3 regions of the Pseudoalteromonas sp. 68 DY56-GL68 genome follow, and region 1 is predicted to be linked to each of the others. Evidence: predicted binding sites of a transcription regulator. Region 1 holds the regulator's gene; each other region holds the start of a gene.

Region 1 (10,845 bases):
GCCGGCTTTCACAAAGTGATGCAGGCTATGCTGAATCAACTGGCTCAACTCACCCACTTCGCCACTACTTAATTTATCAACACGAAGTAAGTCAATGTTATCGAGGGTCGTAATAAAACGTTTAGCTTTACTGTACCCCTCTTTTACAACCTCTGTTGGGCTTGCCTCACAGTCAAAGCTGCTTCTTACAACGAGTTTAATGTCGCTACCTTTTAGCGGCGACAATGTCTTAGCATGCAATACAGGGTTACCTAAGCGGGCTAATAAATTCGCTTGTTCACGGCATACCTTGTTATATTTAACAGCATTTTTAACTTTGCGAGGATCTGTACTAAATACACCTTGTGTATCAGTCCAAATTGATACCTGCTTTGCAAAGGTATAACTAGCCAGTAATGTGGCACTGTAGTCACTGCCATTTCGCCCTAGCGTTACGGTATTGCCTTGGCAATCAGCGGCAATGAAGCCTGTTACAACATTGATCTGGTTTTGGCTGATTAACTCACTGCAACTTTGCTGGTTTTTTTGATGTAACAATTGACCATCATGCAAAGTAAAGAGTTGTCTTGCATCAACATCTTTAGATTCTAAACCGAGTTGATTTAAATAAGCTGCAAGTAACCGAGCAGACCAAACTTCACCATGAGCAAGTAAAGGTGCTTCTTGTAATTGTTGCTGGGCAATTAACTCTGTCAGTGATGCTAATTCATCTTTTAGTTTAGCTAATGCATGCTGCTTACTCTGCGACACTAATAGCTGCTCGATTAGTGCACGCTGATTATTATCAATAAGCAATAAAATATCACTCACAGCTTGATTATCATTTTGTTGATAGCTCTGCCAGAGCTTTACAAGTGTGTCTGTCGTTTTCCCAGAGGCTGATACAACAACACAATCGCCTTGCTCAGTGTTCGCCAACACAATGTTCGCAACTGCTTGATACCGCTCGGCCGAGCTTAGGCTCGAACCACCAAATTTATGAACAATATTAACCATTTCTTCTACCACAATGCCGTATGTGCAGGCGTTAACTTAAACGATGTATTTTGCTGACTAGTTGACTGTACTTGAGCGCCTTTAGGTTGGCTCGCTTGTAAGCCTTCGCCAGGCTTAACTTGATTGAAAACACGTTCAAGATCAGCAATTAAGTCGTTAATATCTTCAATACCGACAGAAATACGAATGAGTGTATCGCCCACACCTGCCTCAAGGCGTGCTTTAGGTTCCATGCCAGCATGAGTCATTGTTACGGGATGACAAATAAGACTCTCAACTCCACCTAATGACTCTGCAAGACTAAACTCTTTTAAGCTTGTTAAAAACGCAGCAGCGTCGTCAATATCACCTTTAATATCAAAGCTCACCATGCCACCAAAGCCACGTTGCTGCGCTTTAGCGAGCTCATGCTGAGGGTGAGAAGCAAGACCTGGGTAATAAACCTGACTAACAAAAGGCGAATTTTCTAAATACTGAGCGATTGCAAACGCATTTTCTTGATGTTGTTTTAAACGCACATTTAATGTTCGTAAACCACGAAGGGTTAAATAACTGTCAAATGGTGCTCCTGTGATACCGATGTTATTTGCCCACCAAGCGAGTTCATCACCAAGCTCTTGTGTTGCAGCAATCACTGCACCACCCACTACATCGGAGTGACCATTTATATACTTAGTTGTTGAATGTACGACGATATCTACACCAAACTGAATTGGATTTTGTAGTGCTGGTGATAAGAACGTATTATCTGCAGCAACTAAGGCTCCACATTGCTTAGCAACCGAAGTGATTGCTTTTATATCAGTTAAACGCAAAATTGGATTACTGGGTGTCTCTATCCAGATAAGCTTTGGTTTGATTGCTAAAATTTCTTGGTGATTCTCAGCTTTAGTTAAATCCAAAACTTTTAGTTTTAATAAACCACGTTTTTCTAATGACGTGAACAAACGGTAACTACCGCCATAACAGTCATGTGGGATCACTAACGTGTCGTCACTGTTTAATAGCTGCGTCGCTAAATGCACAGCTGACATACCTGTTGCAGTAATAATACCTTTTGCACCACCTTCAAGTTCAGCCAATGTTTCAGCTAAGATATCTCGATTTGGATTACCACTGCGTCCGTAGTCATATTGACGTTTAGTATCAAAATCAGCAAATGAATAGGTGGTTGATAAATAGATAGGTGGAACGACAGCACCATGATGTTTATCAGCTTCGATACCATGACGAACAGCTATCGTCGCTTTATTTTTTTCACTCATTTCATCACCTACTCATTGATTGGATGTTTAGACGTCTAAAAGGTTAGATGATCAATTATAAGAAGTCAAAGCATTTGTGACTTACACATGGAAGTTTATACATTTACACTACTAGATGGCTAAATAACTAGTATTTGACTATCTTTTTTAAAGAGATAAAATTTCCGCATCTTTGCGCTGTGAAAAAGGCGTAAGCTACTTATAACCGAGGCAACGAAATAACTTATGGCTAAATGGAACGGTGAATACATTCACCCATACGCAGAACACGGTAAAAAATCAGAACAAGTTAAAAAAATTACCGTATCAATTCCGCTCAATGTACTAAAAGTATTAACAGATGAACGCACACGTCGTCAGATCAATAATCTGAGACACGCGACAAACAGTGAACTTCTATGCGAAGCCTTTTTACATGCTTTTACAGGTCAGCCATTACCAAATGATGACGACTTACGCAAAGACAACCCTGAAAAAGTCCCTGAAGAAGTTAAAAAGATCATGCTAGAAATGGGATTAGATATCCCTGTACTTGATTCTGAATAAGCCATCGGATAAACGCCGATTCATAAGCATAAAAAACTCAGCAAAGGCTGAGTTTTTTATTCGCGTTAAACTAGTTCGCTTAATTAAACTTAACGCATGTAATCTTCTGGCATTTCAATTTGCGCAACGCCCGATTCAACTGCCGCTTCTGCAACAGCACGTGCGATACGTGGTAATAAACGCGGGTCCATTGGCTTAGGAATAATGTACTCGGCACCAAACTCAAGTGATTCAACGCCAGCCGCTTTTAATACTTCGCTTGGTACTGGCTCTTTGGCAATACCACGAATAGCATGTACAGCTGCAATTTTCATTTCATCATTAATTGCCGTTGCACGCACATCAAGCGCACCGCGGAAAATAAACGGGAAACAAAGCACGTTATTTACTTGGTTAGGAAAATCTGAACGACCCGTTGCCATAATTAAATCATTGCGCGCACTGTGTGCAACTTCTGGAGCAATCTCAGGGTCTGGGTTTGAACACGCAAACACAACTGGTTTGTCTGCCATTAGCTTTAAGTCATCCGCCGTCAATAGATCTGGCCCAGATACACCTACAAAGACATCCGCATCAGCAATAACGTCTTGTAATGTACGTTTATCAGTGTTGTTAGCAAATAACTGCTTATATTCGTTTAAATCATCGCGGCGAGTATGGATCACACCTTTACGGTCAAGCATATAGATATGCTCACGTAATGCACCACACTTAATTAACAGCTCCATACAAGCAACAGCAGCTGCACCTGCACCTAAACATACGATAATGGCATCTTCGATATCTTTGCCTTGTACTTCAAGGGCATTAAGCATACCGGCAGCAGTAACAATAGCTGTACCATGTTGGTCATCGTGGAAAACTGGAATATCGCAGCGCTCGATAAGCGCTTTTTCAATTTCAAAACACTCTGGTGCTTTAATATCTTCTAGGTTGATGCCGCCAAACGTATCAGCGATGTTTGCAACCGTATTGATGAAATCTTCTGTAGTGCGATGTTTTACTTCAATATCAATTGAATCAAGGCCGGCAAAACGTTTGAATAGTAAGGCTTTACCTTCCATAACAGGTTTTGATGCAAGAGGGCCTAGGTTACCTAAACCTAAAATTGCGGTACCGTTTGAAATCACCGCAACCATGTTACCTTTACCAGTATATTTGTAAGCATTTGCTGGGTCAGCAGCGATTTCACGAACCGGTTCAGCCACACCTGGGCTATAAGCTAAAGCGAGATCGTTAACCGTTTCGGCCGGCTTGGTTAATTCAACACTAATTTTACCTGGAACGGGGTGAGCGTGGTAATGTAATGCTTGTTCACGGAAATCTGACATAACGCGATAGTATCCTGCAAAAAAGTTAAAAAGTGAGAGAGCTTGCATCAGTACGATACCTGTAATGTATAAAAATTCCAAGTATTATCAGGTCTATCCTGTTATATGCTATATCGCTTAATTTTAAAGGATTTACCCACAACTTCTGTGCATAGTTGCGATTAATCAGACATAAAAATCCACCTATTTATGACCTTTTAAGCACCTGTTTTTGTATTTTATATGCACGAACACTGCAAATAGCCGAAATTAGTTCCAAACAACCATTTCGACGACATTACCAGCATTTACTTACAAAGTTATTTAAATTTATTACTTTTTATAACTTTTAGAATCATTTATACATCTAAGAATATAGCGAAGGGATTGCACTTTGTCTGCAAAATTAGCGACATAATGAGCATAACAAGCAAAAATAGTTATATAGGAAGTGAGTGAAAATTGCAGGTTCAGCATAACGTCTAACATCATGCTTTATAAATATCAGGTATAAAAAAAGCACCCTAAGGTGCTTTTTTTAACAAAACAGCAGATATTACTTCTTGCTGCTAAGTGCACCGAAGCGCTTGTTGAAACGATCAACACGGCCGCCAGTGTCTAAAATCTTTTGCTTACCAGTGTAAAACGGGTGACACTCAGAACATACGTCTAAGTGGATGTCTTTACATAAAGTAGAGCTAGTTTCGAATTTGTTACCACATGAACAAGTTGCAGTGATAGCTTCGTACTTAGGGTGAATACCTTCTTTCATAGGGAACCTCTAGTTAAGGCCGCATCGCTCTCCAAACCCGTAGTCTGGCACCATACGTCGTTAATACAATTAATAGGCCGCGTATTTTATAGGCCAATACGCTCTGCGACAAGCTTTAAATGCATCTTTCGCTAAAAAAATAAACAGACGGCGCTTGGTTTAGCATTTGTTGGTAGGTTTTTACGACTATTTTTAGTACATTATCTGTCTGTTCTTGTTTTCGTTGAGCCACCATGCACTTTGTAGAAGTTGCCATAAAAGTCCCTTTACCGCGTACCTTCGATTATAAAGTTGAACCGCTGTTGCATAACACTGAATTACAGCCGGGCATGCGTGTTCTTGTGCCATTCGGTCCACAAAAAAAAGTAGCAGTCATACTTGCCACGAAAACAAGTACTGATATCCCTAAAGAGAAGATAAAAGCCATCATAGAGGTGATTGACGAAGCCCCTATTTTATCCAAACGTCATTTAGAGCTATTAAAGTTTACAGCTCGCTACTACTGCTATCCTTTGGGTGAGACCATACATACCGCACTGCCCGCAGCATTAAGGCAAGGTGAATGCCCTGATAAAACCAGCATTAATATGGTTGAGTTGACCGAAAAAGGGGCAAAGCTCCCCTCTTTACGAGCGAAAACGCAACTCAACTTATTAAAACAACTTGCGCAGTCGGGTAAGTCATCGTTAACCGAATTAAAAGCGCTCGGTTTTAATAAGAAAACAATTGATAGCCTACTTGAGAAAGCGCTAATCAAACAATTTATTGAGCATGACAATCAATGGCAGCAACACGCACCCACAGTGGGCAAAAAACCGACTCTTAATAAAGAACAAGCTGTCGCTTGTACTACCATTAACCAAGCGCATGGATTTGCAAGCTTTTTACTCGAAGGGGTGACTGGCAGCGGCAAAACAGAAGTTTACTTACAGTGCCTTGAAGAAGTATTAAAAAAAGGCCAACAAGCTTTGGTTTTGGTTCCTGAAATAGGTTTAACACCACAAACCGTCAATCGTTTTCGTCGTCGCTTTCCAGATACGCCCATTATGCTATGGCATTCGGCACTCACTGATAACGAGCGCCTACAAACATGGCGCTTTTGTGAAAAAGGCAGTTGTGCGATAGTTATCGGCACACGTTCGAGTATATTTTTACCTTTTTCATCACTAGGCATGATCATTGTTGATGAAGAGCATGACAGCTCATTTAAACAGCAAGATACACTACGCTACCATGCTCGAGATCTTGCCGCTTACAGAGCCTTTCAACATAATATTCCACTGGTACTCGGCAGCGCGACACCTGCCTTAGAAACCTTGCATAAGGCGATTACTAATAAATATCAGCTACTTAGTCTAACACAGCGAGCACAAACCAGCACCGATAATCAGTTTCAACTATTGGATATGAAAGGCCAGCCAGAACAAGCCGGTATCGCTCATGCCAGTCTTGCTTATATGCGCCAGCATTTAGAGCGTGGCAAGCAAGTAATGGTATTTTTAAATCGCCGTGGTTTTTCACCTACACTTATATGCCATGAATGCGGCTGGCTAAGTGAGTGCTCACGTTGCAGTACTAGCTCAACGTTTCATAAAGCCATTGGCCAAATGATTTGTCACCACTGTGGTGAACAGCATAGCGTGCCTCATCAGTGCCCTGATTGTGGCAGCACACAGATCTTCCCAAACGGTAAAGGCACTGAGCAAATCGAAGAGTTTTTAACGCAAACCTTTCCTGATATTCCCATTAGCCGTATCGACCGTGATTCAACACGCCGCAAAGGTAGCCTGGAAAAAGCCCTTGATGACATCAACCAAGGCGGCGCTCGTATTTTAGTTGGGACGCAAATGTTGGCAAAAGGCCACCATTTTGCCGATGTTAGCTTGGTACTGATTTTAGACGTGGATAGTGGCCTCTATTCATGTGATTTTCGTGCCACTGAGCATTTAGCGCAACTTGTAACACAAGTAGCAGGCCGTGCTGGACGTAGTGGTGAGCCTGGGCAAGTGTTATTGCAAACTCACTTTCCTGAGCACCCGCTACTGCAAGATCTCGTTAATAATGGCTACCACGACTTTGCTCGTTACGCCCTGACCGAGCGAGAAGATGCTCAGCTTCCCCCCATTACGAATATGGCGATTGTGCGTGCTGAAGGGCATAACATAAATCAAGTTATGGATTTTTTAACTGATTTGGTTCCTGTACAGAGTGTATCTGGTATACAATTGCTTGGCCCGATCCCCGCACCACTGGAACGTGTGGCGGGTAAGTATCGGTTCCAATTACATATTCAAGCGCAGGAGCGTTCCCACTTACACCAGTATTTAGCGCAAATGGTTGACTATATTAGTACTAGTAAACTTGCGCAAAAGGTGCGGTGGAGCTTAGACGTTGATCCTATAGATATGATTTAAAGGCCAATAGAGAATCATGGCACAACACGATTACATAAATAAAAAACCATCGAATCGAAATAATAAAAAGCAGGCACCCACTAAAAAACCCTTTCCAGTTGTTTTAGTCCTAATTGCTATTATTCTTGTGGGCTGCTTTGGCTATGGTTTGTGGTACATAAAGCACAATGCTGACCCTGCACTTGTTGAGCAGCAAGCCAATCCGACTAAAGCGGAAGAAAAGGTGATTCCAAAACCTAAACCGCCTGAGTTTATAAAAGAAATAAAAGAGCATGAAGTTCAAGTTGAAGTAAAAGAGCTTGAACAAAAAGGCCCGTACGTTATGCAATGTGGCTCATTTAGAACACTTGAACAAGCACAAACCCTCAAAGCAAAAATAGCATTTGCAGGCCTTGTTGCAGAAGCTAAGCGCGTCGAAGGAAGTAATGGCGTATGGTACAAAGTGCGCTTAGGGCCCTATAAAACCAAACGCCAAGCAGAAAGTGACAAAAATAAACTGAAACGCATCAAAATAATGGGCTGCGGTATTTGGCTTTGGACTTGATTTTAGTTCATTCACCCATATAAACACCTCATCAATCGCTTTTTACGAGCGGCTCTGCCGCTCGAAGATGAGGAAAAACATGACCACTATTGTAAGTGTACGCCGCGACGACAAGGTCGTTATTGGTGGCGATGGCCAAGTTTCACTTGGTAATACCGTAATGAAGGGCAACGCCCGTAAAGTTCGACGCCTTTATAATGGCAAAGTAATCGCTGGATTTGCTGGCGGTACTGCTGATGCCTTTACCCTATTCGAACGTTTTGAAAGCAAATTAGAAATGCACCAAGGCAACCTCACTAAGGCTGCCGTTGAGATGGCTAAAGACTGGCGTAGTGATCGCGCCCTTAGAAAGCTTGAAGCTCTACTTGCAGTCGCAGACGAAACCGCCTCATTAATTATCACTGGTAATGGCGATGTGGTGCAGCCTGAAAATGACCTTATTGCCATTGGCAGCGGTGGTAACTTTGCACAATCAGCAGCCACTGCACTACTGGAAAATACCGATTTAAGTGCCCGTGAAATTGTCGAAAAAAGCCTGACAATTGCAGGTAATATCTGCGTATTTACGAATAACTACCAAACCATTGAAGAATTGTAATAGGAACTGCTATGTCTGAGATGACGCCAAGAGAAATCGTTCACGAGCTTGATCAACATATTATTGGCCAAGCAAAAGCTAAAAAAGCAGTTTCAATCGCGCTACGTAACCGCTGGCGCCGTATGCAACTGAGCGATGATTTACGTGCAGAGGTAACACCAAAAAATATTTTAATGATTGGTCCTACAGGTGTGGGTAAAACTGAAATTGCTCGCCGCCTTGCAAAACTTGCTAATGCCCCTTTCATTAAAGTGGAAGCAACTAAGTTCACCGAAGTGGGCTATGTTGGTAAAGAAGTTGAGACGATCATCCGTGATTTAGTTGATATTTCGATTAAAATGACACGTGAACAGCAAACTAAGAAATTCAAACATCGCGCTGAAGAAGCGGCAGAAGAGCGTATTTTAGATGCTTTATTGCCACCAGCACGCGATACCTTTGGTGAGTCAAAAACCGAAGAGAACTCTTCAACTCGTCAATCTTTCCGTAAAAAATTACGTGAAGGTCAGCTAGACGATAAAGAAATTGATATCGATGTTGCACAAGCACAGCCTAATGTTGAGATCATGGCTCCTCCTGGTATGGAAGAAATGACCAACCAGCTTCAGAGCATGTTCCAAAACATGGGTGGTGATAAGCGCAGCAAGCGTAAGCTAAAAATTAAAGAAGCGTTTAAGCTACTAGTTGAAGAAGAAGCAGCAAAACTTGTTAACCCTGAAGAGTTAAAAGAGCAGGCTATTTTCGCAGTTGAACAAAACGGTATCGTGTTTATCGATGAGATTGATAAAATCTGTAAACGTGGTGAAGCGTCTGGCCCTGATGTAAGTCGTGAAGGTGTACAACGCGACTTATTACCACTCATCGAAGGCTCAACAGTAAGCACTAAGCACGGCATGGTGAAAACTGATCACATGTTATTTATTGCTTCAGGCGCATTCCAGATGTCTAAACCATCAGATATGATCCCTGAACTTCAAGGCCGTTTACCTATTCGTGTTGAACTTGAAGCACTATCAGCAGATGACTTCAAACGCATTTTAACTGAGCCTCACGCATCGCTAACAGAGCAGCAACGTGAACTGTTAAAAACAGAACAAGTTGATGTTGAGTTTACTGATGACGCAATTGAGCGTATTGCTAAAGCAGCGTGGCAAGTTAACGAGAAAACCGAAAACATTGGTGCTCGTCGTCTGCACACTGTAATGGAAAAACTAATGGAAGAAATTTCATTTGATGCATCTGAAAAAGCAGGCTCAAAACTGACAATCGATGCAAGCTATGTTGAACAGCACTTAGGTGCACTTGTTGAAGATGAAGACTTAAGCCGCTTCATTCTTTAATCAACAAATTAGCGTTATAATCAAAAGCCTCCAATTGGAGGCTTTTTAGTTTATAAATCGTCTATTCGAGGCTGACATGAAAGAAGTCACTAAAGTTCATTACCACACTGTAAGTAAAGTCTTAGATGTTCATTTTGATGATGACTCTATTGCGCGATTTAATGCTGAATTTTTGCGTGTTCACTCGCCTTCAGCAGAAGTACAAGGTCATGGCAACGAACCTATGAAACTGGTGCTTGATAAACAGCAAGTAGCGATTAGTAAGATTGAGCCGGTTGGCCATTATGCTCTGCGCTTAGTATTTAGTGATAATCATAATAGCGGTTTATACAGCTGGCATTACTTAGCAGACTTACAAGCCAATCATGATGAACTTTGGCACAAATACCAAACGCGAGTCACAGAGCACGAAGCTAACAAAGACAGCGTGCCTATTAAGTTTGTGCCTTAGTAGAGGCTATCAAAAATCAAAAAGCGCGATGACGACCTGTCAACGCGCTTTTATTTTATCTCCAGAAAATGTATTAAACTTTAAACTTATCAATTGCTTGATAAAGCACACGCGCTTGCTCAGATACTTCTTCGCTGGTTTGCGCATTAGTTGCCGCATGGCCTGACGCTTCTTGAGCTATATCACGAATGCGAACTACATTCTTGTTAACCTCAGAGGCTACTTGGCTTTGCTCATCGATTGCCGTTGCAATGTGTGTACTCATTTCCATAATAGTTTGCACATCTTCGGTAATCGAACGCAGTAACTCACCCGCTTTGCTGGCTTGATCTGCACTCTCGCCACCTTGTGCACGGCACTCCTGCATAATGCTCACCACTTCTTGAGTACGCCCTTGTAGAGTGGAGATAATACTCTCAATCTCTTGCGTTGAATCTTGCGTGCGCTGTGCCAGTGAACGTACTTCGTCAGCAACCACAGCAAAGCCACGCCCTTGCTCACCAGCGCGAGCAGCTTCAATTGCCGCATTCAGAGCAAGTAAGTTGGTTTGCTCTGCAATACCACGAATTACATCAAGCACTGAGCCAATCGTTTCGGCATCTTTTTCAA
Region 2 (10,845 bases), on a different contig from region 1:
GGCGAACAGCTTCATCTTTAAATTCTTGGGGATATTTATTATTACTCATAACATCTCTCATCATACTTCATTTTCTAAATAAAAGATGTCTACAGTGTTAGGGGAAGATCATATATATTTCTTTGGCTTCTCTCCAAAAGTAGATTTAGTAAATACAACTATAGGTTATACTAGCGCTAAGTGCCAAGCCAGCTGTTAATTTTGCCAATTAAGTATACAAAATTAAGCAACTTGCTATATGCACGCTACTCATTAAGTCTTCGTTCTTTTTCTGCTTCTGGTAATTTATCCCACAGAATTTCGTAGTAAAACTTTCTAATTAGAGGATAATTAGCCTGAGCAAATTCTTTTACTTTATCAGGATCAGAATACTTTGTTGATTGATGAAATAACTCGTTAGCCTTTTCCATGAATTCAAATAACTCTATGAAATCATTTTGGGGTAATTTAATGGAAGGTAAGTCATCTAAAATTTCAAATTCAGCGTCTTTTGAATCAAAAATTTCCAACCAAATTGTACAGCCATCACTGTCGCAACACTCAAGGTCAAAAGCTCCATCATAAACATCCACAATAGTAGCAACATCACCAACGCTGGGAGAGCGTCTACCCATGTGACTTTCATTAAATGTGAACTCTCGATTCAACTTTTTAATTCTAACAATTGAATACTGTTTCATCAGAGACCTTAGTGCAATTCACAATTAATGAGCTAAAAAGGGCGAAGCAATAGCCCAACGCTTTTAACTCTATTAAATTGCTTGTTATATTTTGATACAAAAGGCTTTTAGCCTGAAAAAGTTAATGATGAATTAAAACAAAATACTGGTTCTAGATCTATATAAGGTTCAGGAGCCCAACAAGTGCTTCTAAACTTTTCATAAACATCTCTGAAGGGAGATATGATTAATTCACTTTCATCCATCATTATTTTAGAAAAATCTTTCGATTTGATAACAATATAGATATATTCAAATTCGTCACTTTTCTCATAAAATACGGAATCCCAAAAGTAGCCTTTTTGCTCCATTTCACTTTTTGGAAACTCGATGTTTTCACGCATATAAGTGATTAAAGTATCTAAATCACTTCGAGAATTGGGATTCAACTTGATTTTTAACAGCTTAGATTCCACTCATACCTCACGAAAAACATAAAAGCTTAATAATTAAAATGCGTATAACACCTTTCAACCTTGAATCTCTAAACGCAGTTTCAATTTGTTTAAAATTAAACAACTCTATAAACTTAACCCTTGATTAATTAGAGCGCAACAAGAGTTCTAGCTTTTTCGCGCGAAATAAATTTCACGCCTACGGCCAAGTAAAAAGCCATAAAAAAGCCCGCGCTGTGGTTTTACAGCGCGGGCTTTTAAATTTAGCGGCTAAAGCTTAGAACAAAGCGTTTGCTTTGTTTACGATGTTTTCAACAGTGAAACCAAAGTGCTTGAATAACTCGCCTGCAGGTGCAGACTCACCGAATGTCGTCATACCAACTACTGCGCCATTTAAGCCTACGTATTTGTACCAGTAGTCTGCAATACCCGCTTCAATTGCTACGCGGCGTGTTACGCTTGCTGGTAGTACGCTTTCTTTATATGCAGCATCTTGCTCATCAAATAAATCAGTTGAAGGCATAGAGACCACGCGTACTTTCTTACCTTGTGAACGTAGCTCTGTTGCAGCATCTTGTGCAAGCTGTACTTCAGAACCAGTTGCGATAAGGATAAGCTCTGGCTCACCGTCACAGCTAAGTACGTAACCACCTTTTTTCACGTCGCTTAACTGCTGTGCAGTACGCGTTTGTTGCTCAAGGCCTTGGCGAGTGAAAATCAGTGATGTTGGGCCGTCTTTACGCTCAATCGCTTGTTGCCATGCAATCGCAGACTCAACTTGGTCACATGGGCGCCAGTTAACTAGGTTTGGCGTTAAACGCATGCTAGCAATTTGCTCTACCGGTTGGTGCGTCGGACCATCTTCACCTAGACCGATTGAATCGTGCGTATAAACGAAGATGCTTGGCTGCTTCATCAATGCGGCCATACGAACTGCGTTACGTGCATATTCCATAAACATTAAGAATGTAGCACCGTAAGGAATAAAGCCTTTGTGCAGTGCAATACCGTTCATAATTGCCGACATACCAAATTCACGTACACCGTAGAAAATGTAGTTACCACTTGCATCGTTTGCTTCTAAGCCTTTTGAGCCATCCCAAAGTGTTAAGTTAGAACCCGCAAGGTCAGCAGAGCCGCCCATGAATTCTGGTAATAATGGGCCAAATGCGTTTAATGCATTTTGTGATGCTTTACGTGTTGCTGGGTTTGCTGGGTTTGCTTGTAACTCTTCGATATAAGCTTGTGACTTTTCAGCCCAATCAGCTGGTAGCTCACCGTTGGTACGACGTTTAAACTCAGCAGCAAGTTCAGGGTGTGCACTTGCGTAAGCGGCAAACTTTTCGTCCCAGCTTGCTTCTAGTTGCTTACCTTTTTCTTTGCCATCCCACTCGCTGTAAATATCAGCAGGGATTTCAAATGCCTCGCCAGTCCAACCTAAGAACTCACGAGATGCTTTAATTTCATCTTCACCGAGTGGTGCACCATGGCAGTCATGGCTACCTGATTTATTCGGTGAGCCGTAGCCAATCACTGTTTTACAACAAATAAGTGATGGTTTATCGGTGATGCTACGCGCTTCTTCGATAGCGGCGCGAATTGCATCAGGATTGTGCCCATCTACATCGCTAACTACGTGCCAGCCGTATGCTTTGAAGCGCGCTGGTGTGTCATCGCTGAACCAACCTTCTACTTCACCATCAATTGAGATGCCGTTGTCATCCCAAAACGCAACAAGTTTACCTAGGCCTAATGTACCCGCTAATGAACAAGCTTCGTGTGAAATACCTTCCATTAAACAGCCGTCGCCCATAAACGCATAAGTGAAGTGGTCAACAATATCGTGACCTTCACGGTTAAACTGTGCAGCAAGTGCTTTTTCGGCAATCGCCATACCAACCGCATTTGTGATCCCTTGACCTAATGGGCCCGTAGTGGTCTCAATACCTGGTGCATACCCATACTCTGGGTGGCCTGGTGTTTTTGAGTGCATTTGACGGAAGTTTTTAATTTCTTCTAACGGCAGATCATAACCACTTAAATGTAGAAGAGAATAGATCAGCATTGAACCGTGACCATTTGAAAGAATAAATCGATCGCGGTCTGCCCACTCTGGATTCGTTGGGTTGTGCTTTAGATAATCGCGCCATAGTACTTCTGCGATATCTGCCATGCCCATAGGGGCGCCAGGGTGACCAGATTTGGCCTGTTGTACTGCGTCCATTGATAAGACGCGAATAGCATTTGCAAGTTCTTTGCGTGATGGCATGAATTCTCCTACCTTTATGTATTTGCGCTGGTTGTGTGTAAGACACCATTCTTACTTAATGTAAGGGTACAGTGCAATTAAAAATCCGTATTAAATGCACCTATTATTACTGTTTATTAAGAACGAAATGTTATTAGTAATTTTAAATAGACGTCTAGGCGTAAAATTACTATGCAAACATATTTGTTTTAGATAAAATACGCCCCTTAATTTTTTAGCGCTATTACCGACGTATGTGAAGCGCAATATTTGTGAGCAGAAATACAATGGCAAAACATTTATTTACTTCTGAATCAGTTTCTGAAGGTCATCCGGATAAAATCGCGGACCAAATCTCTGACGCGGTTCTAGATGCTATTTTAGAGCAAGATTCTCATGCCCGTGTTGCATGTGAGACTTACGTTAAAACCGGTATGGTGATGGTGGGTGGTGAAATCACTACTAGCGCTTGGGTTGATATCGAAGAAATCACACGTAAAACAGTACGTGAAATCGGTTACACACACTCAGACATGGGATTCGATGCTGACTCGTGTGCAATCCTAAACACAATCGGTAAACAATCTCCAGATATCAACCAAGGTGTTGACCGTGCTCGCCCTGAAGAGCAAGGTGCTGGTGACCAAGGTTTAATGTTTGGTTATGCATGTAACGAAACTGACGTGTTAATGCCTGCACCTATCACGTATTCACACCGTTTAGTTCAGCGCCAGGCTGAAGTTCGTAAAAGCGGTGAGCTTAACTGGTTACGCCCTGATGCAAAATCTCAAGTAACGTTTGCATACGAAAATGGCAAGCCTGTTGGTATTGATGCTGTTGTTCTTTCAACTCAACACTGTGATTCAATCTCACAAAACGACTTAGTTGAAGCGGTAATGGAAACGATCATCAAGCCAGTTCTTCCTGCTGAGCTTATCTCAAGCGCGACTAAGTTTTTCATCAACCCAACTGGCCGTTTCGTAATCGGTGGCCCAATGGGTGACTGTGGTCTGACAGGTCGTAAAATCATCGTTGATACATACGGTGGTATGGCTCGTCACGGTGGTGGTGCTTTCTCTGGTAAAGATCCATCAAAAGTTGACCGCTCAGCTGCATACGCTGCACGTTACGTTGCTAAAAACGTGGTTGCTGCTGGCCTTGCTGACAAGTGTGAGCTACAAGTTTCTTACGCTATCGGTGTTGCAGAGCCAACATCTATCAGCATCGAGACATTTGGCACAGGTAAATTAGAAGAAGCGCGTCTAATCGAATTAGTACGTGAGCACTTCGACCTTCGCCCATATGGCTTAATCCAAATGCTTGACCTTGAGCGTCCTATTTATCAACCGACAGCGGCTTACGGTCACTTCGGTCGTGAAGAGTTCCCTTGGGAGCGCACAGACAAAGCAGATGCACTTCGCGCAGCTGCTGGCCTGTAATAGGTTATATAAGATGAAAAAGCGCCTTCTGGCGCTTTTTTTGTTTAAAACTGCATCATTATCTTTTCATAAATTGCCACAGCCCAAACCAGTAGCAAAATAATCAATGCCAACGTCACTGCCGCTGAGGCCATATCTTTAGCTCGCCCCGACAATACATGGTACTCAATACCGACTCTATCAGTCAGCGCCTCTATTGCTGAGTTGAGTAGCTCAACTATCAACAATAATAAGTAAGGAATAAATAACATCAGCCAATGGCTTAATGATTGGGCAAGCAACACTGATAACGGAAATAATACCAGACCTAAATAGGTTTCAGTGCGAAATGCAGATTCTTCTTTAAATGCAGCTTTAAAGCCTTTGATTGAGCATTTGGTGGCTTTTAAAACACGCCCCACCCCAATACCATTTGGTTTGTTTACCAAGGGAATTTTTGGCTCTTTCATTTTCTTCCTACGACTAAATAGACTAATAACAGGTATTTATGCCTTCAAGAAGCACACTTCCCAGGCACGCTTGGTGTGTTTAGGCGCGTAAACCTATTATAGCTGAGCTCCTTACGTAGTGACTGTAAGGTCTTAAACACACTTTTTAATGATACCTTGTTACTCAACCAATGTGGAATAGAACCCGCAGGGTCTGCATAAGCTTGATGACTAACCAGTAAGTCATTTTGCTGATGTGTTAAGCGCCAAAAAGCGGTTAAATCTTTAATACGCACTACACCATTTACTGCCGGTTTTGCATGGGGCTGACTAATAATTTTAAGCTCAGTTTTGTGCTCACTCAGACGGTGGTAACACGAATAGCTAACCAAATCGCGATCTGAAACAGGCCAAGGCGAATTAAAGTGTGTGTACACAAGCGTTTCAGAAGGGCTTAAACGCTCCATTAAGGTGACACTTTTCACATTTTCGAGCCAATTAGGCGCATCGTCGGTATCGCTCAATAACGCCATAAAGTCATGGGCTTTCGCATTTTTTACCAGCACCGAGGCGCTTATTTCTATAATACCGTTTTGATGCGTTTTGTAAGTGACGCTTATGCCATCTTGCTGTTTGTAAGTTTGCCATTCGGTTGAGTTAGCAAATGCCGATATACTCAACATCGCTAACCCTATCCATAAGCAAACAGGCACAGGCTTACAACCAATATGGATCAGTATTGAAAGACGCGTGACGGCTTTGCTCCATTGCACTGACCAAAAAGTCAGATTTCTGATCTAACCAAGCCTGAATTTTAGCAAGCTCTTGATCATCCTGACCTGCGCATAGCTGTTTTAAATAATCAAGTGTACTAAGCTCATAAATACCGTGGGAGATATCTAACCATGGAATTCGAAACTCATTTCTATCATCAGTATTAAATAGCGCACCCAAGCAGTTACCACTTAATAGTGAATTTTCAAGGCGAGTTCTAAGTGATAAATAGTCTTTATCTGTAAACACTTGCTGCTCAGGAATAAGCTCGTGCATATCGTGCCAGTCTTTGGCAAATAAACGCTTAGCGATTTCAGCAACCGGTTTTTCTGCGGCTTGAAACTCCGCTTGGCCCCATGATTTACGCCACTGTTTTTCAATTAGCCATGTTGTAAGTTGCAACAACAAACGATTGTATCGCTTGCTGTGAAACAGTTCTTGTACATCTTCAATACTTGGCTGTAATTCTTTTAAATCGTTGATGACTTGAGTCAGCTCAGGGGCGCTATTAATCTTTTTGTAATAGGCATGTCGCTTCGAGGTATAGGTTTTTAGCTGTATAGCATTTTCAACCCAAGCAAGCTCACTTAAAAGCCATTTTAGCTCTACTCGTAATGAGTCCGTATCATCTTTACTGACAATATCATCAAATAACCAAAATGCATGACGGATAAGTCGAATACCATCCGTGACTCGCTTTAAGGTTTTTAAGCTTGGTTTAATGAAGTAACACGCTTCATGTTTTTGTACAAAACGAATAGCATAGTTAATGCTTGCCACTAATGCTTGTTCTTGTGTCGCGCCACTGTTTAGCGGTACAAAGCCAATCGATTTACTCGCTTTCAAAGGCGTGTTATCAGCAAGGCGGTAACCACGCGCAGCCTTTGAATAAAGTCCTAAGCGCACATGACTTTCACTGACCAGTTTATCAGCTAAAGCAAATAACTCTTGGCGGCTACCTTCTAATAACTCAATTTCAAGCTCAGAAATAAGCTCAACCTGACCAGAGGCCGCTATTTCCCCTTTATCTAACACCACTTCGATTTTAGCGCCGCTATCGGTTTCAATTAACCACGTGCGACGAATAAAGTTAGTGCTAAAAATAGGGTAAAGGTTATCGGCTATCGCATTAACTTGCATTGCGTGAGGCCAGATTGACGCATCAAAGGCCAATAAATCAGGACGATTACCCTCAAGAGGCAAGTTATATTCAGGGCGTTGATGCAACCCCCCCACCACTTCACCGGCTAACTTAATAGTTTGCTCACAGTCTGTATCGCTGCAGCGTGTACGTAAGCCTATATCAAGTGCACGTAACTCACGACTCGGCGTGTCGTAATAGGCATTTTGTAGGCTGCGTGACGGTTTGTTGGTAACGGTTTTTGCAAATTGGGTAATTAATGCGGGGATCAGTGGAACAACGGCATCTGACACCAAAAACTTCAGTTCTATCTCAGTATCCATTCGCTTTGCGGAGTACATTTAAAATAAATAAGTGGTCAAAATAAACAAAGCAGCTACTTAATGCAAATTTTTTCCTGATTTTTACGATTAAGCTCATACACGGATTACAATATCAGCCTTGCTATTAATAGTTGAAATCCCTACTATCTCTATACATAAAGAAATTATAAATTTAGCCACTTCTCGGCAAGATCACATTAACAAGGTAGATTGATGTTAAAACAGTGTATTTTTGGGTTGCTCCTTGCGGCCACCTCTTTTATTAGCTACGCAGAAGAAGCGCCAAGCAGCAACAACGAAAACACCGCCTACATAGTCGATAACCTGTACACCTTTATGCATTCAGGTCCAAGCAAAAACTACCGTATTTTGGGCTCTGTGGATGCAGGTACACAAGTAGAATTATTATCAGGTGAAGATAATGGCTACTTTAAAATTCGTGATGATAAAGAGCGTGAAGGTTGGGTAGAAGCAAAGTTCATCACTGAAAACGCTGGTATTCATCAACAGTTTCAAGCACTGAATAACGACATGACATTAATGCAAGAGCAGTTACGTCAAGCCGAAATAGAATTACCACAGCTACAAGAGCAAAACCGCTCTCTTAACGAACAAAACCAAGCCCTGACAGCACAAATCGATAAGCTTAAAAATACTATCGAGTCTGAGCGTAATGCTAAACAAGCAGCCAGTGCTAAAGAAAAGCGCCAATTACTTACATATGGCGGCGCAATTGCATTTATCGGCTTATTGTTGGGTATTATTTTAACGATTATGTTGTCTCGCCGTAAACGCTATGACGGCTGGGCTTAGTTCTAAACTTCCCATTTTAGATTAAAAAGAAACCCTGCTTAGCAGGGTTTCTTTTTTTAGACTTAACCACTTTTACTACCAACATTGCTTTAGGGAGATTTTTGCTTAAGTGTATTAAGCACTTCTCGCTTAAGCACTAAAAAGCCCCCTTTATAACCTAAAATAAGTAACAATAACATCAGCCCCCCTGGTACTAGTACGGCAATAAGTAAGGGGCCTAAAATAAAGCTATAAAAGAAAATACCTGGTAAAAATAATACATAGCCAATAAAGCGTTTTAATATGTCCATGGTGCTAACCTTTTATCAATTGAGCGCGCTCATTTTAAACTTGAGCGCGCTCAATTTACAATAGCCTTGATTGAGATTTTTTAAATTTCTGGTTAAATAGCATAAAAATTGGAGTGTGCAGTGACTAAGAAAGAGCAAACAAAACAGCAGATACTAACAGCCTCATGGCAGTTGTTTTCAGAGCAGGGTTATCATCAAACGAGTACGCGAGATATTGCAAAGGCAGCCAATGTTGCCAATGGCACCGTATTTAGTCACTTTGCGACTAAGGTTGCGATACTCAAGTACAGCTTTGAAAATGAACTGACAGACATTCTAAGCGCCGCTGAGAGCTTAGATACCAGTACAACAGCCACAGATAGAATGTACCACTACGCTCGCTTTCTCTATGCTTTTTACTTGGCGAAAAAAGAATTTAGTCGAGAGTTGTTCAAAGAAATTATGTGGCAACAAAATGAACTTGAACCACAACTAAATGCTTTTAAGAAACGCTTGATAAATGATAATGACGCTACCCCTACAGATGCAGATATCATTATTGACCTTTACTTTATGACGCTGATGGAAGGACTCAGTCATGCTGATAGTTCTGTCGATTCAATGCTTGCGACTCTGAAAAGAAAACTCGCTAAAATTAATATCAATTAGGCTGGTAATGGGAAGGCTTATGAGACTCCAACATTCGCTGTTTACTCTTATACTGAAGTCTCTTTTTAAAATACAAAAAAGGAAACCACGTAGGTTTCCTTACATTAAATATCGAATCGAAGCCCTGTGTCCTGTTTAATTTTTTCAATCACCATATAAGTATGATGTGTGCCAACCCCAGGTATATCGACTAAATCCCCTAAGACTTGGCGATATTCGTCCATATCAGAGACACGCACTTTCAATAGATAGTCATATCCTCCTGCAACCATGTCACATTCAACGACCTGAGGAATATTTAAAATATACTCTCTGAAAACTTTAAAAACAGAGGTGTTAGAAGTAACCAAAGACACCTGCACATGCGCTAATAAGCTTTGATTAAGCTTAGCTTCGTTAAGCTTGGCATAGTAGCCTTCAATATAGCCCTCTTGTTCTAATCGTTTAACACGATCAAGACACGGGCTCGGGCTCAAATTAACCTGTTTTGCGAGGTTTACGTTTGAGATTCTGCCATTTTTTTGCAGAGCGTCTAAAATTGCTAAATCAATGCGATCTAACATGCGTAATCGATTCGGGCTGGTCATAACAGAATTTTATGCGGCTAAGTTCAAGGTATGCCCTGTAAATTATCGTAAATTGAAAAATTTAACCAGCATATTCTGCTGGAATTTAATTAGAATGCACGAATTATATCAATGGTAAGAAATGCTTTTTTGGCGTTTCTAGACTCCACATACCAGAGGGTTACATATGCTATTTAATGGCGATTTGACAACTGAGTGTCCAATAAGACAAAAAATCCGTGATTTCTACCGTATTGACGAAAATGCGGTTATTGATCATATCTTACCGCTGGCTGAAGTAGGCGTAAAAGCACGAAGCCGTGCATGGGAACGTGCCCGTCAAATGGTTTTAAATATCCGTCGCGATCAAGATGGTCAAAGCGGTGTTGACGCACTGTTAAACGAATTCTCACTTTCGACAGAAGAAGGTGTGGTTCTAATGTGTTTAGCTGAAGCACTTTTACGTGTACCAGACAAAGCGACTCAAGACTCACTTATTCGTGACAAACTAGCAAAAGGTGATTGGAGCTCGCATTTAGGTAGCAGCGATTCTTTATTTGTGAACGCATCATCTTGGGGCCTACTAGTAACCGGTAAAATGGTTAACTACAGCGACAAATCGAAAGAACAGCAATTTGGTGTACTTAAGAAAACCATTGGCCGTCTAGGTGAACCCGTTATTCGTAAATCTGTGAACTTCGCGATGAAGATCATGGGTAAGCAGTTCGTAATGGGTCGTACCATTGACGAAGCGATTGAGCGAGCTGCTGATAAAGAACAAAAAGGCTACGTATATTCGTACGATATGCTAGGTGAAGGCGCACGCACTATGAAAGATGCAGAGCGTTACTTCCAAAGCTACATGACTGCTATCCACGCAATTGGTAAAGCAGCAAATGGCCGTGGCCCTATCAAAAGCCCAGGTATCTCTGTGAAAATTTCTGCAATACACCCACGTTATGAGTTCACTCATCGCGAACGTGTGATGGCAGAAATCGTACCTAAGCTAAAAGAACTTGCACTTGCTGCGAAAAGCTACGACATCGGCTTCACTGTTGATG
Region 3 (10,845 bases), on a different contig from region 1:
AGGTTATCGCCTCTTTTTTTAGCTAACGCGTGTAATACAGAATACTTCTGCGTTAAATCACTGCGCCATATATTACGACCGTCAATAATACCCAGTGAAAGTACCTGCTGTTGTGTTATTAAGGTATCAAGCTTTGATATATCGTTATTTCCTGCAACACAATCAAAATGCACACCGTCTACAGGGTAATTAGCTATATCGGCAAAATAATCATCTACCGAGTCAAAATAACTGGCAAGTAGTAACTTAACACCTTGTCCTGAAAGCGTCGCAAAACTTGTTTTAAGTGCCTTTTGCTGGCCATCGTTTAATTCTAAAGCAAGAACTGGTTCATCTATTTGAACCCACTCAACACCCAGCTTTGCAAGCTTAGCTAATACCTGTCGATAGACAGGTAAAAGTCTTTCGAGTAATGATAACGTATCAAACGACTTTCCAGCAGGCTTAGCCAAATGTAAATAAGTCACAGGACCAACCAACACAGGCTTCACCTTGTGGCCTAATTGATGAGCTTCTTGCACATGCTCAAATAGTTCAGTCCAAGTCAGTTCGAATGTTTGATCTTCCGATAACTCAGGAACAATATAGTGATAATTTGTATTAAACCATTTTGTCATCTCACTTGCCGCACATTGACATCCAGTAGGCGCTTGCCCTCTAGCAATTCTAAAAAGTGTATCTAAGTCAACGTTACCTTCCTCACTATGATGGCGCTTTGGAATTGCTCCCACCAAAAGTGATGTATTCAAAACATGATCATACCAAGCAAAGTCACCTACAGGCAGTAAGTCAATACCGGCATTAGCTTGTAGTGCCCAGTTTTCTTCTCGAATAGACTTACCTCGTTCGAGTAATACCTGTTGGTTTATTTTTCCTGCCCAATAAGATTCTATTGCGAACTTTAACTCACGTTTCTTTCCTATTCGAGGAAAGCCTAAATTATGTAATTGTGCCATATCCATTCCATTTAGCTGTTTAGATGTCTAAAACATTAGCGATGAGATAAACCTAATTCAACTGATGCTTTCTCAGTTTCAACTTGAGGTAATTTCATGGATTTAAAAAACTATTTAAATAAAAAACAAATGACAACGCTGTCAATTTAAGTAATAAAAGTATATTGTAAATATGAGGTAAAATTCCTCTGAAACTTTAGACGTCTAGACGTTGAAAAAACATAATTGTAGGCGTACTATGTCTGTAATCTGAGTTTGACTCACATTTTTCATGAGATTTTTTAAAGATGATCGATATTAAACACTTAAAAACCATAGCAACCCTTAAAGAAACAGGATCTTTGGTCAATACAGCCCGAGAGTTGTTTTTAACTCAATCGGCTTTATCGCATCAAATTAAAGATCTTGAGAATAAGTTAGACTGCCAACTTTTCGAGCGTAAAACTCAGCCCGTACGCTTTACCCCACAAGGTATGCTGTTACTGGAGTTAGCAAACGAAGTTTTACCACGTGTTGAAGCAACAAAATGTCGTTTAAAAGAAAGCCTTAATCAACCAATTTCAAACCTGCGTTTAAGTGTCGAATGCCATGCTTGCTTTCACTGGTTATTACCGACGATAAAAGAGTTCAACAACTTTTGGCCAGATATTAAAGTCGATTATGAAAGAGGCTTTAGTTATGATGCTATTCCTGATTTGATGAATGATGAATTGGACTTAGTACTCACATCTGATATCCGTGAGCCAGACAAATTAGAGTATGCGCACTTATTTGATTTTAAGTTAAAACTGATTGTTTCGCCTGATCATGAACTGGCTAAAAAAGCCTATGTCACCGCACTGGACTTAAAAAACGAAACGATAATTTCTTACCCCATCCCACGTGAACGCCAAGATATCTTTAAACATTTTATTCAAAATGCACGATTTGATGGCACGCTGAAAACGGTTGACCAAGGCTTATTGATATTCCAATTAGTGAGCGCAGGTATGGGGGTTGCGGCTTTGCCGGATTGGTTAGTGACCCCTTATGAAAGCCAAGGGCTCATTAAATCCATTCCGTTAGGTGCATTAGGGTTAACACGCCCGATGTATTTAGCAATGAAAAAAAATATGAAAGATAACCCTGTTTATCGTCACTTTTTAAATACGTGTAAACAAAATAACGGCCGTTAATAAAAGCCCCCTTACTGGTTTAGTCCATTTTACCAGTGAAATATGCGCCACTGGTTTGATGCAGGGGCGCAGAAGTCTCCATAGAGTCAGACTGGATTATCGATATCAATAAAGGTGACATCAAAACCATGCTGCTCAGCTAATAGCTCACCCAGCGCTTTAATGCCGTAACGCTCTGTCGCGTGGTGACCTGCTGCAAAAAAATCGATACCTTGTTCACGTGAGCTGTGAATAGTTTGTTCAGATGCTTCACCTGTCAAATAAGCGTCAATATCCTGCGAGGCAGCTAAATCAATATACCCTTGTCCACCACCCGTACACCAAGCAATAGTGTCGATTTTCTCTTCTCTAACTAAGCTTGTTAACGGTGCGCGATTGAGTACTTGGGTTATTTTGTCGGCAAATTCTTCAGCAGTTAATGGTGTTTTTAAACGTCCTTTTACTGGCACACTATTTGGACCGGATTCAAGCCCTCCAGTGAACTCAATATCGAGTAACTTTGCCAATTGTGCGTTATTACCAATGTCAGGGTGTATATCTAGCGGTAAATGATAGCCGTATAAATTAATATCATTGTTTAAAAGCGCTGCAATACGGCGCTTTTTCATCCCCGTAATTGGCTGCGACTCTCCTTTCCAGAAATAGCCATGGTGCACCAAAATCGTATCTGCATTTTCTGCAATAGCGGCATCAATCAATGCTTGGCTAGCTGTGACACCCGTTACTATTTTTTTTACTACGCTCGAACCTTCAACTTGTAAACCATTGGGGCAAAAATCAGCGATTGAGTCAGGTTTAAGAATATCGTTTAGTAATTGAGTAAATTGTTTGCGTTGCATATAAAAATCGTTCTCCAACCCTCTATTTTGTGCAAATTTTGGCGGTTATGAGCGAAAAATGGAAGGAAAATCGCAAAAAATTGAAAAGTAAGCTAAAAATAGGTATAAATAAATATTCTTAATCTGTGTTTACAACGTATAGGGTCTCTGATGAGCAAACTAGACAAAACAGAAGTGTTAAATGCCTTCGAAGCAGCATACGAAGCAGCGAATGGTAAGAAACCTGAAATTACTACAAAACCTGGTTGGTATAGCATCGATGGTGGCAAAAACTTGCGCCTAGCCGATGTTGCAGCGCTGACTGAAGAGCTTACTTCTGGTAAAACAGCTGAGCCTAAGGCAGAAGAAGCACCAAAAGCCCCAGCGAAAAAAACCAAAACTAAAACCGCTGAGCCAGCTAAAACAGCAAAAAAAGCATCGTTCACAGTTGTTAAAGCAAACGATGATGGTTACAAAGCTGAAGAGCTATGGATTGTTAACCTAGCTGAAAAAGACCACGATTGTCGTTTACCGCGTGGTGTTGTGTAATCAAATTACACTTAGCAATTTTAAAAACCGCTACTCGTTAGCGGTTTTTTTATATCCTTCCAGCAGGATATTTAATAGCCATTGACTAAAATAACCAAATAACACAATAAAAACAGTGCCAATCAATACAGGCATCACTAAAAAATCCCAACTTTGCAAAGATTGTATAATCAAAATTGGGTTTGCGCCTGCCGCTGGATGTATTGTGTCTGTCAGCATCATGAGACTGATTGCCAGCCCTGTGGCGATAGCAATTTCAACAGGCCCTACACCGACATAATTTACAAATACAACACCGATTAATGCAGTCAAAAGATGCCCACCGATAACATTCTTCGCTTTCGCAAGCGGACTGTGTGGCACACCAAATACCAACACGGCAGTTGCACCAAACGGTGCCATCAACCAAATACCGTAATTTCCTAATTGCTGTAAATAGGCCAACACAAAAATTGCCATACAAGCAAACACACCTGCGATAGCCGCTCTACTCACTTTATTTTCCATAACGCCTCCCAAAAGTAGACCGAGTTGTCTACCCGACAAATAGTAGACAACTCGGTCTACTTCTGTCAAGATATTATTAGTCACCAATTGAGAGCTTGTTATGGATAAACGAACACATATTATTTTGAACGCCCTGTCACTTTTTTATCAAAAAGGCATTCATAGTGTGGGAATCAACGAGATTATTAGTGTCGCGGGTGTCGCTAAAAAAACCATGTACCACCATTTCGCAAGTAAAGATGAACTACTACTAGCGTGCCTTAATGAGCGACATAGCCGGTTTTTAAATTGGTTAACGCAAGCCACCAGCAAGCAAACAACTATTGAAGAATTTAAAGTCGCTTTGATCAGCTGCCATGAAGCTTGGTTTAACTCTGAGGTGACTGAGTTAGGTGATTTTAATGGCTGTTTATTTATTAACACTGCTGCTGAATTTGCTGATCCTGCAAGTCCAATTAATCAAGCCTGCAAAGAGCATAAAATGGCGGTACAGCAGTTAATAAAACAGCGTTTATCAAACTGTAACAACATGGATAGTTCTCAGCTGAACTCACAGAGCCATTATTTGATGACGCTTGTAGAGGGCATGATCTGCCAAGCAAAGCTAGTTGGAATTAAACAGTTTCCTCATTTAAAACAATAAGTAAATTATAAAAAGCGGCACTATGGCCGCTTTCAGTTTAGATTTTCGCTATGTTAGATTTTTTCAAAATATAACTTTTCGCGTTTTTTCTCACCCACTTCGTTCATGGTTGCAGCATCAAATAAACGACCATTAATCATGGTGTAATCGATTTTATCTGTATCACGAATATTCGTTAGTGGGTTACCGTCAATAACGATTAAATCGGCAAGCTTACCCGCCTCAAGTGAACCGATATTTTTATCAAGGCCAATGTATTTAGCAGGATCTAAGGTTGCTGCACGAATTGCTTCAAGTGGTGTCATACCACCTTGCGCAAACATCCAAATTTCCCAATGTGCGGCTAAACCTTCACGTTGGCCGTGAGCACCTAGGTTCACTAAAACACCTAAGTCTTGCAGCTCTTTTGCAACACGGGCGTTGTTAAAGTGGTTATAGTGATGATCGGGCGCCTTAACACGACGCATTGAGCGAGGTAAAAGCTGGTTCTTTGGTACAAACTTACTCAAGCGTGGGTGATTCCACACATCTGTCTTGTCGTACCAATAATTTTCACCCCAAATACCACCGTATGCGACACCCAGTGTCGGTGTGTAACCTACATCACTTTGTGACCAAAGCTGGCGAATATCATCATAGATATTGGCAACAGGAATTGAGTGCTCAATACCCGTATGACCATCAACCACCATGGTTAAGTTGTGCTGCAGTAATGAACCGCCCTCTGGCACAACCATCATTTCAAGTTCACGACCTGCTTCAATGACTTGCTGACGCTGTTCACGACGAGGTTGGTTATATGATTTAACACTAAACGCGCCCACTTTCTTTAAGCGCTCAAGGTGGAATTTGGCATCTTCTAACGAATCAATATGCGACGTGTAACCAGGCATATTCGCACCATATAAAATAGTACCCGTTGAGAAAATACGAGGGCCGACAATCATGCCTGCTTTTTGCATTTCGCTTGCAGCAAAAATCTCAGTGGTGTCGTTTGATGGATCGTGAATCGTTGTCACACCTAACGCTAAGCCTGCTAAGTTCTTCCAGTTTTGCTGTGGAATGATCTCATCGCTACCTTGCGAGCCGTGCGCATGCGCATCAACAATCCCAGGCATAATCGTCTTACCAGTTACATCAATTACCTCAGCGCCTTTAGGAATAGCAACACTCTCTTTACTGCCAACCGCTTTAATATGCTTACCATCAGTAACAATAACGCCGTTTTCAATAACCTGCTCACCATTCATAGTGATAATGCGTGCGCCAGTTAAAGCGAATACTGATTTCGGCTCGGCCATGGTTTTTGTAAAACCGATGTTATCACCACTTTTAACTTTAAAATCAGTCTCAGCATTTTGGTTAATATCAAATAAACCCGCTAGGCTTGCATGATATAACTCAGGGCCTAAGCTCCAATAAAGTTTATCGCTTGTGCCACTCCAACTGATGTTTTCACCCGCGCGAACAGAAAGCTGCTCAATTGGGAATTGGCTATCTTTCGGACCAATGTTAATGGTTTTACCACGCTCAACAAATGGCGTAACAAATACTTTAAAACGCTCTGCAAACGCTAAGTATTGACCATCTGGTGATACTCTAAACTCTGTTGCATGTTCTGATTCGTAAAGTTTACGAACTTGCTTTGATTCAAGCTCAACAACACTTAATGTTGGTTTTGGCCAAGGACTCATCACATATATACGGTCGTTCGCTGCACCAAATTGCGGCTGATAACCTGATTTAGTGATAAGTGTTGAATCACCGCCTTTTGCATTTACTGAGTAAATACCCGGCTCTAATGACCATGTTGGGTTAAGGACACTGCCGCCAGACGCTTTACGGTAAACAACCGTTTTGCCATCAGGGCTGAAAGTTGGCTCTACATATTTACCTGGCTCTTGAGTAATGGTATCGCCACGGCCACTGCGCGCAGATACAACACGGATTGAGCCCTGTTCGTTATCATCCCATGTGGTGTAAACAATTTTCTTACCATCACGAGAGAACTGCGGGAATAATTCAAAGTGATCGTCTTGCTTAGTCAGGCGTTTCACTTTGCCAGACTCTAAATCACGTTTATAAATATGACCAAGCGCTTCAAATATAGCCGTTTCACCATCCGGTGAAATTTGTACATTGCGCAGCATTTTCACATCAAAATTATCGCTATCGATGTTTTGTGTAAAACGCACGGCTTTTTGAATTTGCTTATTGGTCTCAACTTTAAATGGAATAGTCGAGACAGACTTATCATCCACCTCTAGCTTATGAATGGTACCACCCGCCCAAAAAACCAATTGTTTGTTATCTGGTGTCCAAGCAATTGTTGGGTATACGCCATGAATAGCCCATGTTTCTTGCATATCACGCTCAAGCTCGCCATAGAGCTTGGTATGCTCACCGGTGTGAAGATCATATAAGTACAAGCTTGTTTGGAAATCATCACGCTTTATATACGCAAGTTTTTTACCATCTGGTGAAGGTGTCGGTCGAATAGCCCCACCCATGCCATCAATGATAGTTTCAATCTCGCCGGTTTCACGGTCATAGCGTTTAATTTTATAAATACCCGCTACAGAGTCTTTAGAGTAATGAAATGTTTTGCCCGGCGTTGCATCATGCGAAAAATAAACATAACGACCATCCGGTGAGAACATTGGCTCGCCTAAGTCTTTTTGGTCGTTTTCGCGTGCAGTTAGCTGTACACCTTTACCACCCGCTTTGTGGTAAAGCCATACTTCACCAGCCCCTAAAGAGCGGCTTGCAGTAAAGTGCTTGCGCGCAACTAAGTAATCACCATCAGGGCTCCAAGCTGGGCTATTTAACAGACGAAATGTTTCGCTCGTGACTGCTTTTTGATTTTCACCGTTTAAATCCATAACCCAAATGTTATCGCCACCACCTTGGTCTGAAGTAAACGCAATGTGCTTACCATCAGGGCTAAAGCGTGGTTGCATTTGCCATGCAATATCACTGGTTAATTGCGTTGCTGTGCCACCCGACATTGGCATGGTATAAATATCGCCAAGTAGGTCAAACACCAGAGTTTTACCATCAGGGCTAATATCTACGTTCATCCACGTGCCCTGCTCAACACTAATTTTAGCGTCTAGGAATTGGCCTTTTGGTGCGTCCACCTGCCATTTGTCATCATTTGACTGCTCAGCTGCCACCACTTGCCCAGTTAGAGCAAGTGAAATAGATACAGCTAGGGCCGTATGAAGCATTTTCTTCATTGAAGTCTCACTTTTTATTGTTTTGCTTATTTGCACACTTTTAAGATTGCACCAAATAGCATAGCAAGATTCCAGTGATTCGTGTTAAACAGACGTAAATAGTCGACTAATGCCACGCAATGGGATCAAACTGATAATAGCCAACCAGCAAGTGATAAATCTCAGGGTCAAATTGTCTCAGTTCAGCAGGTTTTTCTAAAAAGGTTTCGGTGATGACAGCAAAAAACTCTGCCTCATTGGTCGCACCATAACTATGAATAACATGAGGCATGCCGTAAGCTAAATGGGTTTTGAGTTGATTAAACGCGCGGCTAAATACTTTTGCCCATTTTTGGTAATCTTCATTACTAGCAAGCAGTGGTGTGCCCGTGGTTTTACCGGTTTCTTGGTCGAGCTGATGGGCAAATTCATGAAACACTAAATTATGACCATCACTTGGTAAGCGGTTCCCCTCTAGGACATCATGCCAACTCAATACCAGCGTTCCGCCTGGCCATGATTCCCCTTGACGAACAGCGTTGTGATAACTTACCAAACCGGCACCATCTCGCGAGGTCTCGGGCGCATAATATGCACTAGGATACAATAAAATTTCTCTAACATTACGGTACAAAGGCCAGGGTTTATTGAGGACTAACAAGCACGCATCAGCAGCAACTATCAACTTCATAGATTCGTTAAGTTTTAAGCCATCACAACCAATAAAACGTTTTTCATTTAAAAACCAAACGATATGTCGTTCCAGCTTTTCACGATCGGCGTCGGTCATTCTTTGGTAGATGGGCATGTACTTTAGCAACAAATTCTTTTGCTGTGAGTTAAGAGCAAAACGATGGTACTTTTTTTGCCAAAAATGATTTCTAATATCATCCCAGCGCCAATAACACACAATAAAAATAACTAAGGAAAGTAACAAAAATAGGTTAAGCATTACCATCGCCTAAAAAACGGTCTTAGTAGTTAAATGTGTGCAAACAAAAAAAGATCAATACTTGAAAAATTAATTGAACATTAAAAGCCGTGTTAAACACGGCTTTTACCATCATTAACGGTATAAGGGTTGCCAAGCACAGGTTCTACGTCCGTTGCGCTCAAAATAAAAGTTATTACAATTTGAATCATAGTTACTATTACCAACATCAATACGATAATTACTGATATAACGGTTATGTAATGAAACTTGCTGACCATTTTGTAATAAAGTGAAGTGCACGTGTGGACCAGATGATTGTCCGCCTTCGCACAGTGCTTGGTTATAACTATTCGCATAACGACCTAGCAACGTTCCAGGCTGCACAGTGTCACCATTATTGTATTGTAAGTTAGACATGTGGTAATAATTAGTTGCAAAGCCACTTGAGTGCGTTACCCGTATATTACATGACGAAAAACGAGTGATGACTCCACCATGTGCGGCTTGAACCCAAGGCGTATTACTTCCCCATCCACCAGAACCATTGTTAAAGTCTAATGAAGAATAAGGATAACCTGAGCCAGTGTTTGAATGCGCTCCACCACTATACCAATAATACCCTTGAGACCAAGGTAAGTTCATAGTAAATGTGGCTTGAACCGACTGCTCTTCCCCTGAGAAAGTGACCTGGTCTGTGTTCAAGATTAGAGACTGTTCGGGTGATAGTTGCTCGAATATATCTAAGAAGCGAGTTAAAGAATCATTTGGCTGACCATGCAAATTATGCTGCTTACTCATCATGCTGGCAAGCGCAGCTGTAGCAGCAGTACTCACTTGTGAAGGCCTAATTAGATGCTTTATGGAATTTGAGTTTTTATCATGCTTTACGGCTTGCTCTTGCCAGTGTTTGAAGGCATAGAAACGTTGACTTAATTTAAATACAACGTCTTTCACCTGCTCATCAAACCCTTGCTTATCAGAGATAGTGTTAAACACGCTTTCTAATTCAACCGAAGGATCAGAAAGTCCCTCACTTTGCTGTTCAATCAGGGCCAAAATCACTTTTGGGTTAATACTATAATAGCCAGCCCAGTGTAGTATAAAAGCTTGTTTACTTTGAAGCTCAGGGGCATACGATGCGAAGTAGTTATCCCAATCTTCATTTAATAGATCATTATTAAATACAAATGTTTGGTCATCCATAATTAATAATGAATTAAGATTCAGTTGTTCAACTGCTTGGTCTGAAAATTCAAACGTTTCATGGTTATGCACACCGGCAAACGCTATAGAAGAAAAACCAAGTCCAGTCGTAACCGCAAGTGTTAGTAAATGTTTATTCATCTTTTTGTTCCCTTTTATAAAACCCCATACGGGGAACAAAAATGTAGATCAAAAGTGAATTAATTGTTAATTTTATATTCTTATGTAAACATTTACGTAAGTAATGTACCTTTAATAACACCACCTTGAAGCCGAAAACGTGTACAAAAATAAAACATTTTATTTTGTAATCAATAGCTGATTGAGCAACTAATTATTCACTGCGGTAAATAACAACCTGATTTCGTCCTGCGGATTTAGCGCAATATAATGCCTTATCGGCTTGTGCTAAAAGCCGATCGTAATCACTTGCACTTTGACTGTCAGCTAAACCAAAGCTAACCGTAACAGACAAACCACTGGCGATATGCGAGAAATCATAGTTTGCAATCTCAAGGCGAATAACCTCACATACTCGTGCTGCCTCTTTTGCTGTTTTTTCTGGGAATAAGAGCGTAAATTCCTCGCCACCCCAGCGAGCAGCTTGACCTATATGGGTACAATTTAAAGTGAGTAAGCGCGCTATTTCACAAATTACTTTGTCACCTATTAGATGAGAAAAATTGTCGTTAACTGATTTAAAATGATCAATATCCATGATCGCAATAGAGAAGAATTTATTCTCTTTTCTAAATTTATCAAAACTTTGTGACAAACAAACATCGAAAGCGCGTCGATTAGGTAACTGAGTTAACTGATCATGATTAGCCAAATGTGCAAAT

The links. Region 1 encodes MetJ, which represses methionine synthesis genes. Its sites were predicted from a motif close to TAGACGTCTAGACGTCTA; they were not measured.
Region 2: a site for MetJ is predicted at 3,531-3,548, ahead of metK (methionine adenosyltransferase). Genes of this name have one in related genera too.
Region 3: a site for MetJ is predicted at 1,154-1,171, ahead of metE (5-methyltetrahydropteroyltriglutamate--homocysteine S-methyltransferase). Genes of this name have one in related genera too.

The regions. Positions count from the first base shown of each region.
Region 1 is NZ_JAOCZL010000022.1:160,100-170,944, forward strand. It holds gene metL (bifunctional aspartate kinase/homoserine dehydrogenase II) at 1-996, opposite strand, end outside; gene metB (cystathionine gamma-synthase) at 1,002-2,261, opposite strand; gene metJ (met regulon transcriptional regulator MetJ) at 2,487-2,807, shown strand; gene NYF15_RS17910 (malic enzyme-like NAD(P)-binding protein) at 2,897-4,138, opposite strand; gene rpmE (50S ribosomal protein L31) at 4,674-4,889, opposite strand; gene priA (primosomal protein N') at 5,123-7,303, shown strand; gene NYF15_RS17925 (SPOR domain-containing protein) at 7,320-7,847, shown strand; gene hslV (ATP-dependent protease subunit HslV) at 7,927-8,445, shown strand; gene hslU (HslU--HslV peptidase ATPase subunit) at 8,457-9,785, shown strand; gene NYF15_RS17940 (gamma-butyrobetaine hydroxylase-like domain-containing protein) at 9,862-10,236, shown strand; gene NYF15_RS17945 (methyl-accepting chemotaxis protein) at 10,310-10,845, opposite strand, start outside.
Region 2 is NZ_JAOCZL010000024.1:283,092-293,936, reverse strand. It holds one part of gene NYF15_RS20545 (IS3 family transposase) at 1-49, opposite strand, end outside; gene NYF15_RS20540 (hypothetical protein) at 246-680, opposite strand; gene NYF15_RS20535 (DUF6176 family protein) at 788-1,135, opposite strand; gene tkt (transketolase) at 1,392-3,383, opposite strand; gene metK (methionine adenosyltransferase) at 3,650-4,801, shown strand; gene NYF15_RS20520 (diacylglycerol kinase) at 4,846-5,250, opposite strand; gene NYF15_RS20515 (START domain-containing protein) at 5,295-5,912, opposite strand; gene NYF15_RS20510 (CYTH and CHAD domain-containing protein) at 5,947-7,467, opposite strand; gene NYF15_RS20505 (TIGR04211 family SH3 domain-containing protein) at 7,681-8,280, shown strand; gene NYF15_RS20500 (hypothetical protein) at 8,370-8,570, opposite strand; gene NYF15_RS20495 (TetR/AcrR family transcriptional regulator) at 8,691-9,218, shown strand; gene NYF15_RS20490 (winged helix-turn-helix transcriptional regulator) at 9,323-9,805, opposite strand; gene putA (bifunctional proline dehydrogenase/L-glutamate gamma-semialdehyde dehydrogenase PutA) at 9,972-10,845, shown strand, end outside.
Region 3 is NZ_JAOCZL010000018.1:90,633-101,477, forward strand. It holds gene metE (5-methyltetrahydropteroyltriglutamate--homocysteine S-methyltransferase) at 1-956, opposite strand, end outside; gene NYF15_RS08870 (LysR substrate-binding domain-containing protein) at 1,244-2,131, shown strand; gene NYF15_RS08875 (Nif3-like dinuclear metal center hexameric protein) at 2,218-2,970, opposite strand; gene NYF15_RS08880 (hypothetical protein) at 3,121-3,498, shown strand; gene NYF15_RS08885 (HPP family protein) at 3,529-4,005, opposite strand; gene NYF15_RS08890 (TetR/AcrR family transcriptional regulator) at 4,106-4,648, shown strand; gene NYF15_RS08895 (amidohydrolase family protein) at 4,702-7,887, opposite strand; gene NYF15_RS08900 (M90 family metallopeptidase) at 7,994-8,818, opposite strand; gene NYF15_RS08905 (elastinolytic metalloprotease pseudoalterin) at 8,933-10,144, opposite strand; gene NYF15_RS08910 (two-component regulator propeller domain-containing protein) at 10,338-10,845, opposite strand, start outside.